2 regions of the Streptomyces sp. JL2001 genome follow, and region 1 is predicted to be linked to the other one. Evidence: riboswitches for the same ligand, from Rfam matches in the RefSeq annotation. Region 1 holds a riboswitch; the other holds the start of a gene.
What was found. A riboswitch is a leader RNA that binds a small molecule or an ion and turns the genes downstream of it on or off. The one in region 1 is predicted to bind S-adenosylmethionine.
Positions count from the first base shown of each region.

Region 2: another riboswitch for S-adenosylmethionine. It lies ahead of thrC (threonine synthase); the one in region 1 lies ahead of ACE1OA_RS25290 (aminotransferase class V-fold PLP-dependent enzyme).

Region 1 covers NZ_CP169421.1:5,675,928-5,681,543, forward strand. The annotation lists gene qcrB (cytochrome bc1 complex cytochrome b subunit) at 1-283, shown strand, start outside; gene trpD (anthranilate phosphoribosyltransferase) at 405-1,469, shown strand; SAM riboswitch class IV at 1,580-1,696, shown strand; gene ACE1OA_RS25290 (aminotransferase class V-fold PLP-dependent enzyme) at 1,921-3,351, shown strand; gene ACE1OA_RS25295 (Lrp/AsnC family transcriptional regulator) at 3,413-3,694, opposite strand; gene ACE1OA_RS25300 (rhomboid family intramembrane serine protease) at 3,819-4,556, opposite strand; gene ACE1OA_RS25305 (hypothetical protein) at 4,752-4,994, shown strand; gene ACE1OA_RS25310 (NYN domain-containing protein) at 5,029-5,616, shown strand, end outside.
Region 2 covers NZ_CP169421.1:3,534,855-3,540,470, reverse strand. The annotation lists gene ACE1OA_RS15620 (IS481 family transposase) at 1-358, opposite strand, end outside; gene ACE1OA_RS15615 (alpha,alpha-trehalose-phosphate synthase (UDP-forming)) at 460-1,836, opposite strand; gene ACE1OA_RS15610 (hypothetical protein) at 1,905-2,267, opposite strand; gene ACE1OA_RS15605 (glucosyl-3-phosphoglycerate synthase) at 2,306-3,271, opposite strand; SAM riboswitch class I at 3,431-3,587, shown strand; gene thrC (threonine synthase) at 3,581-4,891, shown strand; gene ACE1OA_RS15595 (MoaD/ThiS family protein) at 4,921-5,199, shown strand; gene ACE1OA_RS15590 (cold-shock protein) at 5,594-5,616, shown strand, end outside.

The sequences.
Region 1 (5,616 bases):
CGGACGCGAGTCCGGCATCATCAAGCGCCTGCCGCACGGTGAGTTCGTCGAGGTCCACCAGCCGCTCAGCCAGGGCGAGCTGTACCGCCTCACGGCGCACGAGCAGAACCAGCCGGCCGAGCTCGGCCCGCTGGTCGACGAGAACGGTGTGGAGCGCAAGGTCGGCGCCATCGAGAGGCTCCGGGTCAAGCTCAACCGGAGCTACTACGGCGAGGACAGCCAGATCGCCAAGCCCACCGCCGAGGAGTACAAGGAGATCACCAGCGGCCACGGCCACCACTGATCACCTGACCTGAAGGTCGCCACGGCAGGAGCCCCGTCCATTCGATGGACGGGGCTCTTTGCCGTGCCGCCGGCTCGATAGGGTGGGATCACCACCGATACGTGTCGAACCTGGAGCTGCCATGAGCGCTGTGACCCCCGCTGGAGGACCTACCACGGCGGGTCGCTCCTGGCCGGCCGTGCTGAACACCCTGCTGGACGGCGGCGACCTCGGCACCGAGGACTCGGCCTGGGCGATGGACCGCATCATGAGCGGCGAGGCCACCGACGTGCAGATCGCCGGCTTCGCGGTGGCCCTGCGCGCCAAGGGCGAGACCGTCGAGGAGATCACCGGCCTCGTCCGCACGATGTACGCGCACGCCAACACCATCGAGGTGCCCGGCCGCACCGTGGACATCGTCGGCACCGGCGGCGACGGCGCGAAGACGGTCAACATCTCCACCATGTCGGCGATCGTGGTGGCCGGCACCGGGGCCAAGGTCGTCAAGCACGGCAACCGGGCGGCCTCCTCGGCATCGGGCGCCTCCGACGTCCTGGAGAAGCTCGGCGTCAACCTGGAGCTCACCCCGCGGCGGGTGGCCGAGGTCGCCGAGGAGGCCGGCATCACCTTCTGCTTCGCGGTCAAGTTCCACCCGGCGCTGCGTCACGTCGCCACCGCCCGCGGGCAGCTCGGTGTGCGCACCGTCTTCAACTTCCTCGGCCCGCTCACCAACCCGGCCCGGGTCAGGTCCCAGGCCACCGGTGTGGCCGACGCCCGGATGGCCCCGATCATGGCGGGCGTACTCGCCGAGCGCGGCTCCTCGGCCCTGGTCTTCCGCGGTGACGACGGCCTCGACGAGCTCACCACCACGGCCACCTCCCGGGTGTGGGTGGTCCGGGACGGCGCGGTGCGCGAGGAGTCCTTCGACCCGCGGGACGTCGGCATCGAGCTGGTGCCGGTGGAGGCGCTGCGCGGCGCCGACGCCTCCTTCAACGCGGACGTGGCCCGCCGGCTGCTGGCGGGCGAGACCGGTCCGGTACGGGACGCGGTGCTGCTCAACTCGGCGGCCGCGCTCACGGCACTCGACCCCGGCGCAGGCACGCTGACGGAGCAGCTCGCGTCCGGCATCGCGAAGGCGGCGGAGTCGATCGACTCCGGCGCGGCGCGGCAGGCCCTGGAGCGCTGGGTCGCGGCCAGCAACGCGTAGCGAGCGTCTCAGGGACGACCGGTGGGGCCCCGCTGCGGCGGGGCCCTTTCGTGTCCCGGGATCCGGACACGGGTTGCGCCGGAGCGATCACGTGGCATAACTTCGGAGCAGGTCATGAGTGACAGCGTTCAGGCCCCGGCTTGCTGTCCGGCAACCCTCCGTCCGTGGCGGGGTGCCCCGGGTGAAGACCAGGCCGTGGACAGCAAGGTCCGCGGCAAGCGCGGACCCCTGCGGAACCCTGGGGTCCTTGGTCCTCGAGGGAGCAGTCTCGTGAGCAAGCGAATGTGCTAGGGCCTCCGGCCCTCCTTCTTTCCCTCCATGCGGCCCTCCGTGCCGCCTGTCGAGGCAACTCCCGTACGCGGCACCCTTCTTCGTCGTGCCCTGCGGGCTTCTCACGTCACCGTCCCCTCCTCGGCCGAGGGGACACTCCGTCCCGCAGGGAGACTTCGCCATGTCCGCGTGCCCGAACGCCGCCACCGCCTCCGTCATCGCCACCGTGCCCGTCGCGGCCGGCGAGCCCGTCACCGCCGCCGACTCCGCCGATCCGTGCTGCGCGGCCCCGCTCCCGGTGCTCGGCCGGGACGTCACCGTCCCCCTGGTGACCGGCGGCGAGGTCAGCTACGCCGCGCTCGACTACGCGGCCAGCGCCCCGGCGCTCCAGCGGGTGTGGGACGACGTCGCCGCGTACGCCCCGTACTACGGCAGCGTCCACCGGGGCGCCGGCTACCTCTCGCAGCTGTCCACCGACCTCTTCGAGAACAGCCGGGTCACCGTCGCCGAGTTCCTCGACTGCCGCCCCGACGACCAGGTCGTCTTCACCCGCTCCACCACCGACTCGCTGAACCTGCTCGCCGCCGTGGTCCCGGCCGACTGCCAGGTCTTCGTCTTCGAGACCGAGCACCACGCCTCGCTGCTGCCCTGGAAGGACGCCCAGGTCAGCTATCTCAACGCGCCGCGCACGCCCGCCCAGGCCGTCGAGATCCTGGAGCGGGCCCTGGGCGCCCGCGAGCCGCACGGTCCGGCGCTGGTCTGCGTGACCGGCGCGTCCAACGTCACCGGCGAACTGTGGCCGGTCAAGGAACTCGCCGCCGCCGCGCACGCCCACGGCGCCCGCATCGTCCTCGACGCCGCCCAGCTCGCGCCCCACCACCCCGTGTCCGTCCGGGAGTCGGACGTCGACTGGGTGGCCTTCTCCGGCCACAAGCTGTACGCCCCCTTCGGCTCCGGTGTCCTCGCCGGACGGGCCGACTGGCTCCAGGAGGCCGAGCCGTACCTGGCGGGCGGCGGCGCCTCCCGCAAGGTCGCCCGCCGGGCCGACGGGGGAGTGGACGTCGAGTGGCACACCACCGCCGCCCGCCACGAGGCCGGATCCCCGAACGTCATCGGCGTCTACTCGATCGCCTCCGCCTGCAAGGCGCTGACCGAGGCCGGCTTCGACTCCCTGGTCGCCCGCGAGCAGCACCTGATCGCCACGGTGCGCGCGGGCCTGGCCGAGGTGCCCGAGGTCAGGGTGCTCTCGCTGTTCGGCGACGACTCCCCGCGCGTCGGCGTCATCTCCTTCGTGGTGGAGGGCTGGAACAGCTCGCACTTCGCCGCCGCGCTCTCCGCCGAGTACGGCATCGGCGTCCGCGACGGCCTCTTCTGCGCCCACCCGCTGGTGCGGACCCTGCTGGGCAGCGACCCGCAGGACGTCGGCGAGTGCGGCGCCCCGGAGGCCGAGCCGGGCGAGCGGTCGCTGAACGCCATCCGGGTCAGCTTCGGCGCCGGTACGCCGGACGAGCACGTGGAGCGTTTCGTCGGCGCCGTACGGGAGCTCGTCCGCGACGGCGCGCAGTGGAAGTACCGCACCGAGGACGGCCGCTGCGTGCCGGACCGCGGCTGACCACCCACTCGTACGAGTGAAGGGGGCCTCCCCGGGAGGCCCCCTTCCGTCGTGACGGGTGTTACGACTCCAGGCCGATGGCGAAGGCCGCTTCCAGGTCGTGCTGGGAGTACGTGCGGAACGCGACGTGCGTGTCCGTGGCCTCGACGCCGGGGATCTTGCTGATGCGGCCCGGGATGACGTCCGCCAGGTCGTCGTGCTTCGGCACGCGCACCATGGCGATCAGGTCGTAGGTACCGGTGACCGAGAAGACCTCGCTGACGCTGTCGAGCGAGGCGATCGACTCCGCGATCTCGGGGATGCGGTCCACGCTGGTCTTGATGAGCACGATCGCGGTGATCACGGCTGTCTTACTCCCTCGGTCGCCGCGGCTGGGGCCTTCACTCTAGGGCCTGCCTTCAAAGTAGCGCCGGTGGGGCTGCGGGCGCCGCGAGCTCACCGATCCGGCCCGATCCCGACGAAAGGCCCTAGCCCGCCCGGCTGCCGTCGCCGTCGCGCCGGGGAAGCACCCTGCGGCCGCCCCGCCGGCGGTACCGGCCCCAGGCGTAGAGGAAGCCCACGGCGAAGCCGACCACGTGCGCCAGATAGGCGACCCCGGGTCCCGCCCCGGCCGCCCGGGCGGCCAGCCACTGGAGCACGAACCAGAAGACCAGCACGATCCACGCGGGGAACCGCAGCGGCAGGAAGAGGAGGAAGGGGAAGAGGCTGGTGACCCGGGAGCGGGGGAAGAGGTAGAGGAACGCCCCGAGCACCCCCGAGATCGCCCCCGACGCCCCGACCAGGGTCTGCTCGCTGCTCGCGTAGGCGGCGGCATAGCCGAGCAGGGCGAGGTAGCCGCAGGCGAGGTAGAAGAGCAGGAACGGCACCGGCCCCATCCGCTCCTCGGCCATCGCGCCGAAGACGTAGAGGAACAGCATGTTCCCGAGCAGATGCAGCCAGCTGCCGTGCACGAACAGCGCGGTGAGCGGGGTCAGCAGGGCGCGCGGCTCGCTGTCCATCAGCTCCGCCGGCACCACTCCCCAGCGGTGGAAGTACGCGCTCTGGGCGATCAGGGACGCGTCCCCGGTGCCGTGCGCCGGGATCAGCCCGGAGACCGGGCTGATCAGGAACGCGAGGCAGCAGAGGGCGATCAGGCCGTACGTCACCGTCGGTCCGTTCCGCGCGCCGTGCCAGGCGCCGAGGGCCGCTCCCCGCCAGTCGATCATGGACAGATCATGACGTACCGGGGTCGACGCGGACAGAGCGCCTCGCCGGGGCGCGCGGTACCGGCCCGTGCGCCGGGCTCCGCCTGAGCAGGGCGTACCCCGATGGCCGTAGGGTACGGGCATTACATCCGCAGTTCGACGGCGCACCGCGGCTCCCGCACCTGGTATCACGCACCAAGAAACGAGGACGGCACGATGACGGCGATTCCCCAGCCGACCGCCGAGACCCGCTGGCGCTGCACACTCTGCGGCAATCTGACCCGATTCGACGTGACCCGCTCCTCCAAGGTCGTCGAGTACATCCATCTGGACCTTGCCGGGGAGCCCAAGGTGGAGGAGCGCGAGGTGGTCAGTGAGACCATCGAGTCGGTCCGCTGTCGCTGGTGCAACGCGGTGGACCAGATCGAGCTGGTGGACAGGCCGGGCAGCGCTTCCTGACGGAGCGCTGCGAATGACAGTGGGGTGACGGATCGTGGAGCAGCCCACGCGTGGTGACGAACCGGCCGGCGCGGCGGACGAGGCCGCCGAGGCGCTCGACCGGCCGCTGCCGGACGGCGTGCGGCGCAAGGTCGTCGCGCTGGTCGCCGACGCCTTCGGCGGGCTGACCGTCGCGGAGCTGCCCGCGCCCCTGCGGCAGTACGCGCGCTTCACCGCGAGCCGGCGGGCCAAGTTCGCCGGCAACGCGATGGCCGCGGCCCTGGAGAGCGACCCGCTCTTCCGGCAGCGCATCGGCGAGCGTTTCAAGGACGCCCAGCCCGAGCTGGCCGGTGCGGTCGAGTCCGGCGCGCCGCCGGCCGCCGCCGACCCCGTCGACGTCGCCGCGGCGGCCTACGTCCTGCGCCCGGCGGGCTGGGTCAAGCTGGTCGCCGCCGCCGGCGAGGAGGCCCAGCGCGCCGACGCCGAGCGGGCCGACGAGGCCGGGCGGCGCGAGCTGGAGCGGCTGCGCGAGGAGGTCGCGCACGCCAAGGAGCGCGGCCGGAGCGAGACCGAGCAACTGCGCCACGACCTGGAGACCACCCGCAAGGAAGCGGAATCGCTTCACCGCAAGCTGCGCAGTGCC
Region 2 (5,616 bases), 2.1 Mb from region 1:
GCCGGTCCAGCCATGTGAGCCGGTGCAGGTGGTAGCGGGTGAGGATGCGGTGGACGGTGGAGGCGGGCAGGCCCAGGATCGGGCCGATCCGGGCGGGTCCGAGTTTGCGGTCCCGGCGCAGGTCGCAGACCCGGGCCTCGATCGCCGGCGGGGTCCGGTGCGGTGTCGAGTGCGGGCGGCTGGAACGGTCGTGCAGCCCGGCCTGTCCCTCGGCTCGCCAACGGCGGATCCATTTGTGGGCGGTGGCCCGGGAGATGCCCATCTCGGCCGCGACATGAGCGACCGGACGGCCCGATTCGACACGTTCGACCAGCAGTCGTCTCCCGAAGACGGTCAGTCGGGCATTACGGTGGGACACGAAGGCCTCCGTGCGGTGAAGATTCGACACCTCCACCACACACGGGGGCCTTCGCCATGTTCAAGACCCAACCGTGTCAACAACGTCCGTGATCAATACACCTAGGTCCTGTCGGCCCGCAGCGCTTCCAGCTGCGTCAGGAACCACTGCTGCGGCGGCAGGGCCGTCGCCGCGGCGGCCAGGCGCTTGGTGCGCTCCGCCCGCTCCGGACCGCCCATCGTCAGGGCCTCGTGCAGGGCGTGCGCCGTGCCCGTCACGTCGTACGGGTTGACCGTGATCGCGTCCTCGCCCAGCTCCTCGTGGGCACCCGCCTCCCGGGACAGGACCAGCGCGCAGCCCTCGTCGGAGACGACCGGGACCTCCTTCGCGACCAGGTTCATGCCGTCCCGGATGGGGTTGACCAGGGCCACGTCCGCCAAGCGGTACGCGGCGAGCGAGCGGGCGAAGTCGTCCTTCACGTGCAGGACGACCGGGGTCCAGTCGTCCGTCCCGTAACGGGCGTTGACCACGGCGGCGACCCGGCCGACCTCCTCGGTGTAGGCGCGGTAGACCGCCAGGTCCTGCCGGGAGGGGTAGGCGAAGGCCACGTGCACCACCCGGCCGTGCCACTCGGGATGCTCCTCCAGGAGCGTCCGGTAGGCGTGCATACCCCGCACGATGTTCTTCGACAGCTCCGTCCGGTCCACCCGGAGGATCACCCGGCGACCGGGTCCGACCTGCTCCCGCAGCGCCGCGAGGCGTTCCTCCACGTCCGGCCGCCGGGACCGCTCCCGCAGGAAGTCCGCGTCCGCGCCGAGCCCGTACACCCCGAGCCGCGTGTCACCCGTGCCGCCCACCTCCGCCGCGCAGCAGGCCGCGAAGGCGTCCGCCCAGCGCCGGGTCAGGAAGCCCAGCCGGTCGGCGCCCAGCATCCCCCGCAGGAGCTGCCGCGCGATGTCGTCCGGCAGCATCCGGAAGTACTCCGGCGGCGCCCAGGGCGTGTGCGAGAAGTGCGCGATGCGCAGGTCGGGGCGGAGTTCGCGGAGCATCCCCGGCACCAGCGCCAGGTGGTAGTCCTGCACCAGGACGCAGGCGCCGTCGTCCGCCTCGTCCGCCAGCGCCCGGGCGAAGGCGCGGTTGTACGTCTCGTACGACGCCCACCGGCGCCGGAACTCCGCGTCGAAGACCGGCTCCAGCGGGGTCTGGTAGAGCATGTGGTGGACGAACCAGAGCACCGAGTTCGCGATGCCGTTGTACGCGTCGGCGTGGACGTCGGGGTCGATGCCGAGCATCCGTACGCCCGGCTCGCCGATCCCGCGCCGGACCGCCTCCCGGTCGCCGTCGCCGAGTGCCGCGCACACCCACACGCTGTCCTCGGACGACACGGCGCTCAGCCCGGAGACCAGACCGCCACCGCCCCGCCGGGCGTCGAGCGCGCCGTCCTCGCCCACGGCGTACGAGACGGGTCCTCGGTTGGAAGCCACCAGCACAGAAGCCATGTGGCGAACCTAGCCCGTCCCGGAAACGCTCAAACGTACGTATACAAGACAGCCGTGTTCGGCCACGGTCAGTGATCGACGCGCTCGCGCAGGGCCGCACGTGCCACCGCGCCCGTCGCCGCCAGGGCCAGGACGAGACCGCCGAGCAGCCACAGCCGCGCGTCGCCGGCCCCGGTGCCCGGCATCCGGCCGCCGGACCCGTGCGCGGCGGCCGGTGCCCGCCCGGGGGTCCGCGCCGCGGGACGGGCCTCCGTCCGCCGGTCCCCGGCGGGCCCGGCAGCCGACCGGGGCTCGTCCGCGGAGACCACGGACGGCCCGGCGGCGGGCACCGCCGTGTCCGCGGCGGCGGGACCGGCCGCCGCGAGGAGGAGTGCGGCCGCCGTCAGCACGCCGGCCACCGCCGTTCTGCCCAGGTGAGAGGTGTGTCGCATAACAGCGAAATGTAGGCAAAACCGATCATCGGGTGGTGTTACGCCACGCGGCGCCGCGCGTACTCCGCGATCTCGACCATCGGCGGACGCTCCTCCGTGTCCACCGGGTACGTCCGCGGCACGAAGCCCCCCTGCGCGCCCGGCCCGTCGCCCCCGTCGGCCCGCTCGAACTGCGTCAGCCAGGGCCGCACCAGATGCCCGCGGGACAGCCGCAGCTGCGCCGTCCGGTAGATCGCCGCCGCCATCCGGCCGAGAGCCTGCTCGTCCTGGTGGCGGTGCTTGCGCACTCCCACGTCGACCTGGGCGAGCGCGTCCAGGCCCGCCGCGTGCAGCGCGTCGACCAGCAGCCCCAGCTCCACGCCGTAGCCGACCGGGAAGGGCAGCCGCTCCAGCAGCGAGCGCCGCACCGCGTACTCGCCGCCAAGCGGCTGCACGAAGCCGGCCAGCCGCGGCCAGTGCAGGTTCAGCAGCGGGCGGGCCACCAGCTCGGTCACCCGGCCCCCCTGGCCGGGCGCGTCCCCGAGCGGCCGGTCGTACATCGCCTTGACGAAGTCGACGCCCGGATCGGTCAGGAGCGGGCCGACGATCCCCGACACGAAGTCCGCCGAGAAGTCCCGCAGATCGGCGTCCACGAAGCAGACGACGTCCCCGTCCGTCGCCAGCAGGGACCGCCACAGCACCTCGCCCTTGCCGGGCAGGGCGGGTATCCGCGGCAGGATCGCGTCCCGCGCCACGACCCGGGCACCGGCCGCCGCCGCCACCTCGGCCGTGCGGTCGGTGGACCCCGAGTCGACCACCACCAGCTCGTCCACGAGCGGGACCGCCCGCGACATCAGCTCCCGCCGGATCACCGCGACGATGTCCCCGACCGTCGCCTCCTCGTTCAGCGCGGGCAGCACGACGCTGACCCGCGTGCCACGCTTCGCGGCCAGGAGCTGCTCCAGCGGACGGTCTGTCACGGACCAGGACCGCCGGGCCAGCCAGCGCTCCACTTCATCCAGCACGTCCGTTACTCCCCAGTTGCCGTTTGTGTGATCCATCTCGCGGTTCGGACGACTATCTCAACAGTCCGCGCCTTCGGTTACAGTCTTGAACAACGCCGAGGTCCGACGCACGTCGGGGTGCCGCCGGCGTCCACACAACCGCACCACCCAATCGAATACCGCTCATCCAGAGGGGCAGAGGGAAACGGCCCGTTGAAGCCCCGGCAACCCTCCAGTCGGTCTCGTCCGCAGTCGTCGCACTGCGCCCGCGAGGCTCCCGGCTAGGGAAGGTGCCAAATCCGTCTCATGGCGACGTCCGCCATGGGAAAGATGAGGAGAAAGGGCCTCGCCTCCATGGCTGTACAGACTGTTTCCACCGCTTCCACGGTCGACCTCGGTCCCGCTTCCGGGCTTTCCTGTCGGGAATGTGGCGAAGTTTTCCCCCTCGGCCCGATTTTCGCCTGTGAGCTGTGTTTCGGCCCCCTCGAAGTCGCGTACGACCTCCCCCTCGGCGACCCCGAATCGCTGCGCAAGCGGATCGAGGCCGGCCCCGCCAACATCTGGCGCTACGCCCCGCTGCTGCCCGTCCCGGCCGACGTCGCCGAGAAGCCGAACCTGAACCCCGGCTGGACCAAGCTCGTCCAGGCCGACAACCTCGCCCGCGAGCTCGGCGTCGAGCCCGGCAAGCTCTTCGTCAAGGACGACTCCGGCAACCCGACGCACTCCTTCAAGGACCGCGTCGTCGCCCAGGCCCTCGAGGCCGCCCGCGCCTTCGGCTTCACCACCCTGTCCTGCTCCTCCACCGGCAACCTGGCCGGCGCCGTCGGCGCCGCCGCCGCGCGCGCCGGCTTCCGCTCCTGCGTGTTCATCCCGCACGACCTGGAGCAGGGCAAGGTCGTCATGGCCGCGGTGTACGGCGGCGACCTCGTCGGCATCGAGGGCAACTACGACGACGTCAACCGCTTCTGCTCCGAGCTCATCGGCGACCCGCTCGGCGAGGGCTGGGGCTTCGTCAACGTCAACCTGCGCCCGTACTACGGCGAGGGCTCCAAGACGCTCGCCTACGAGATCTGCGAGCAGCTCGGCTGGCGGCTGCCCGACCAGCTCGTCATCCCGATCGCCTCCGGCTCCCAGCTCACGAAGATCGACAAGGGTCTGCAGGAGCTCGTGAAGCTCGGCCTCGTCGAGGACCGGCCCTACAAGATCTTCGGCGCCCAGGCGGAGGGCTGCTCCCCGGTGTCGGCGGCCTTCAAGGCCGGCCACGACGTCGTGCGCCCGCAGAAGCCGAACACGATCGCCAAGTCCCTGGCGATCGGCAACCCGGCCGACGGCCCCTACGTCCTGGACATCGCGCGCCGCACGGGCGGCGCGGTGGAGGACGTGAACGACGAGCAGGTCGTCGACGCGATCAAGCTGCTCGCGCAGACCGAGGGCATCTTCGCCGAGACGGCGGGCGGCGTGACCGTCGGCGTCACGAAGAAGCTGATCGAGGCGGGCCTCATCGACCCGAGCCTGACCACCGTCGTCCTGAACACCGGTGACGGACTCAAGACCCTGGACGCGGTGGCCGATACCTCCCAGGCGACCGCCACCATCCGCCCGAGCCTGGACGCGTTCCGCGACGCCGGCCTGGCCCACTGACCACCCCCGTCACGGAAGGCAGCACCCCCATGAGCGTCAAGGTCCGCATCCCCACCATCCTCCGCACCTACACGGGCGGTCAGGCCGAGGTTCCGGCGGAGGGCACCACCCTCTCCGAGGTCATCGCCGACCTGGAGAAGAACCACACGGGCATCGCCGCCCGCGTCCTGGACGACCAGGGCAAGCTGCGCCGCTTCGTGAACGTGTACGTCAACGACGACGACGTGCGCTTCGAGCAGGGCCTTGAGACGGCGACGCCGGACGGCGCCGGCGTGTCCATCATCCCGGCCGTCGCCGGGGGCTGCTGAGCCCAGGGGTTACCCGCAGTCACCTGAATTGCCCCTTCCGTCGAGAAACGGAGGGGGCAATTCTGCATGGTTGAACGCGATAGAGTTGGGGAAGTCCCCTCCGCTGCTCATGCCAGGCGCATATGAGAATGCGCCCGGACCTGACAAGAAGCAGCCAAAGTGTTCGAGTCTTGTGTACCTTCTGCCCACTTTGCCGGGCCCGACTTGCCCCGTAATTCAGCGAATTCTCCGCAATTCTCCTTTCCTGCATGCCCAGAATTCTCGTCCGATTGACCTGTTGCAGAGGGCAGTTGGGCAGATACATTCAGCCGCGGTCGACGCGTTCCGGCGCAGGGTCTGACCCGGGGTCGCGAAGTGCGGTCCCGCGCAAGGGCCAGTAATAGGGGAGTTAGGCATGGCTCAGGGCACCGTCAAGTG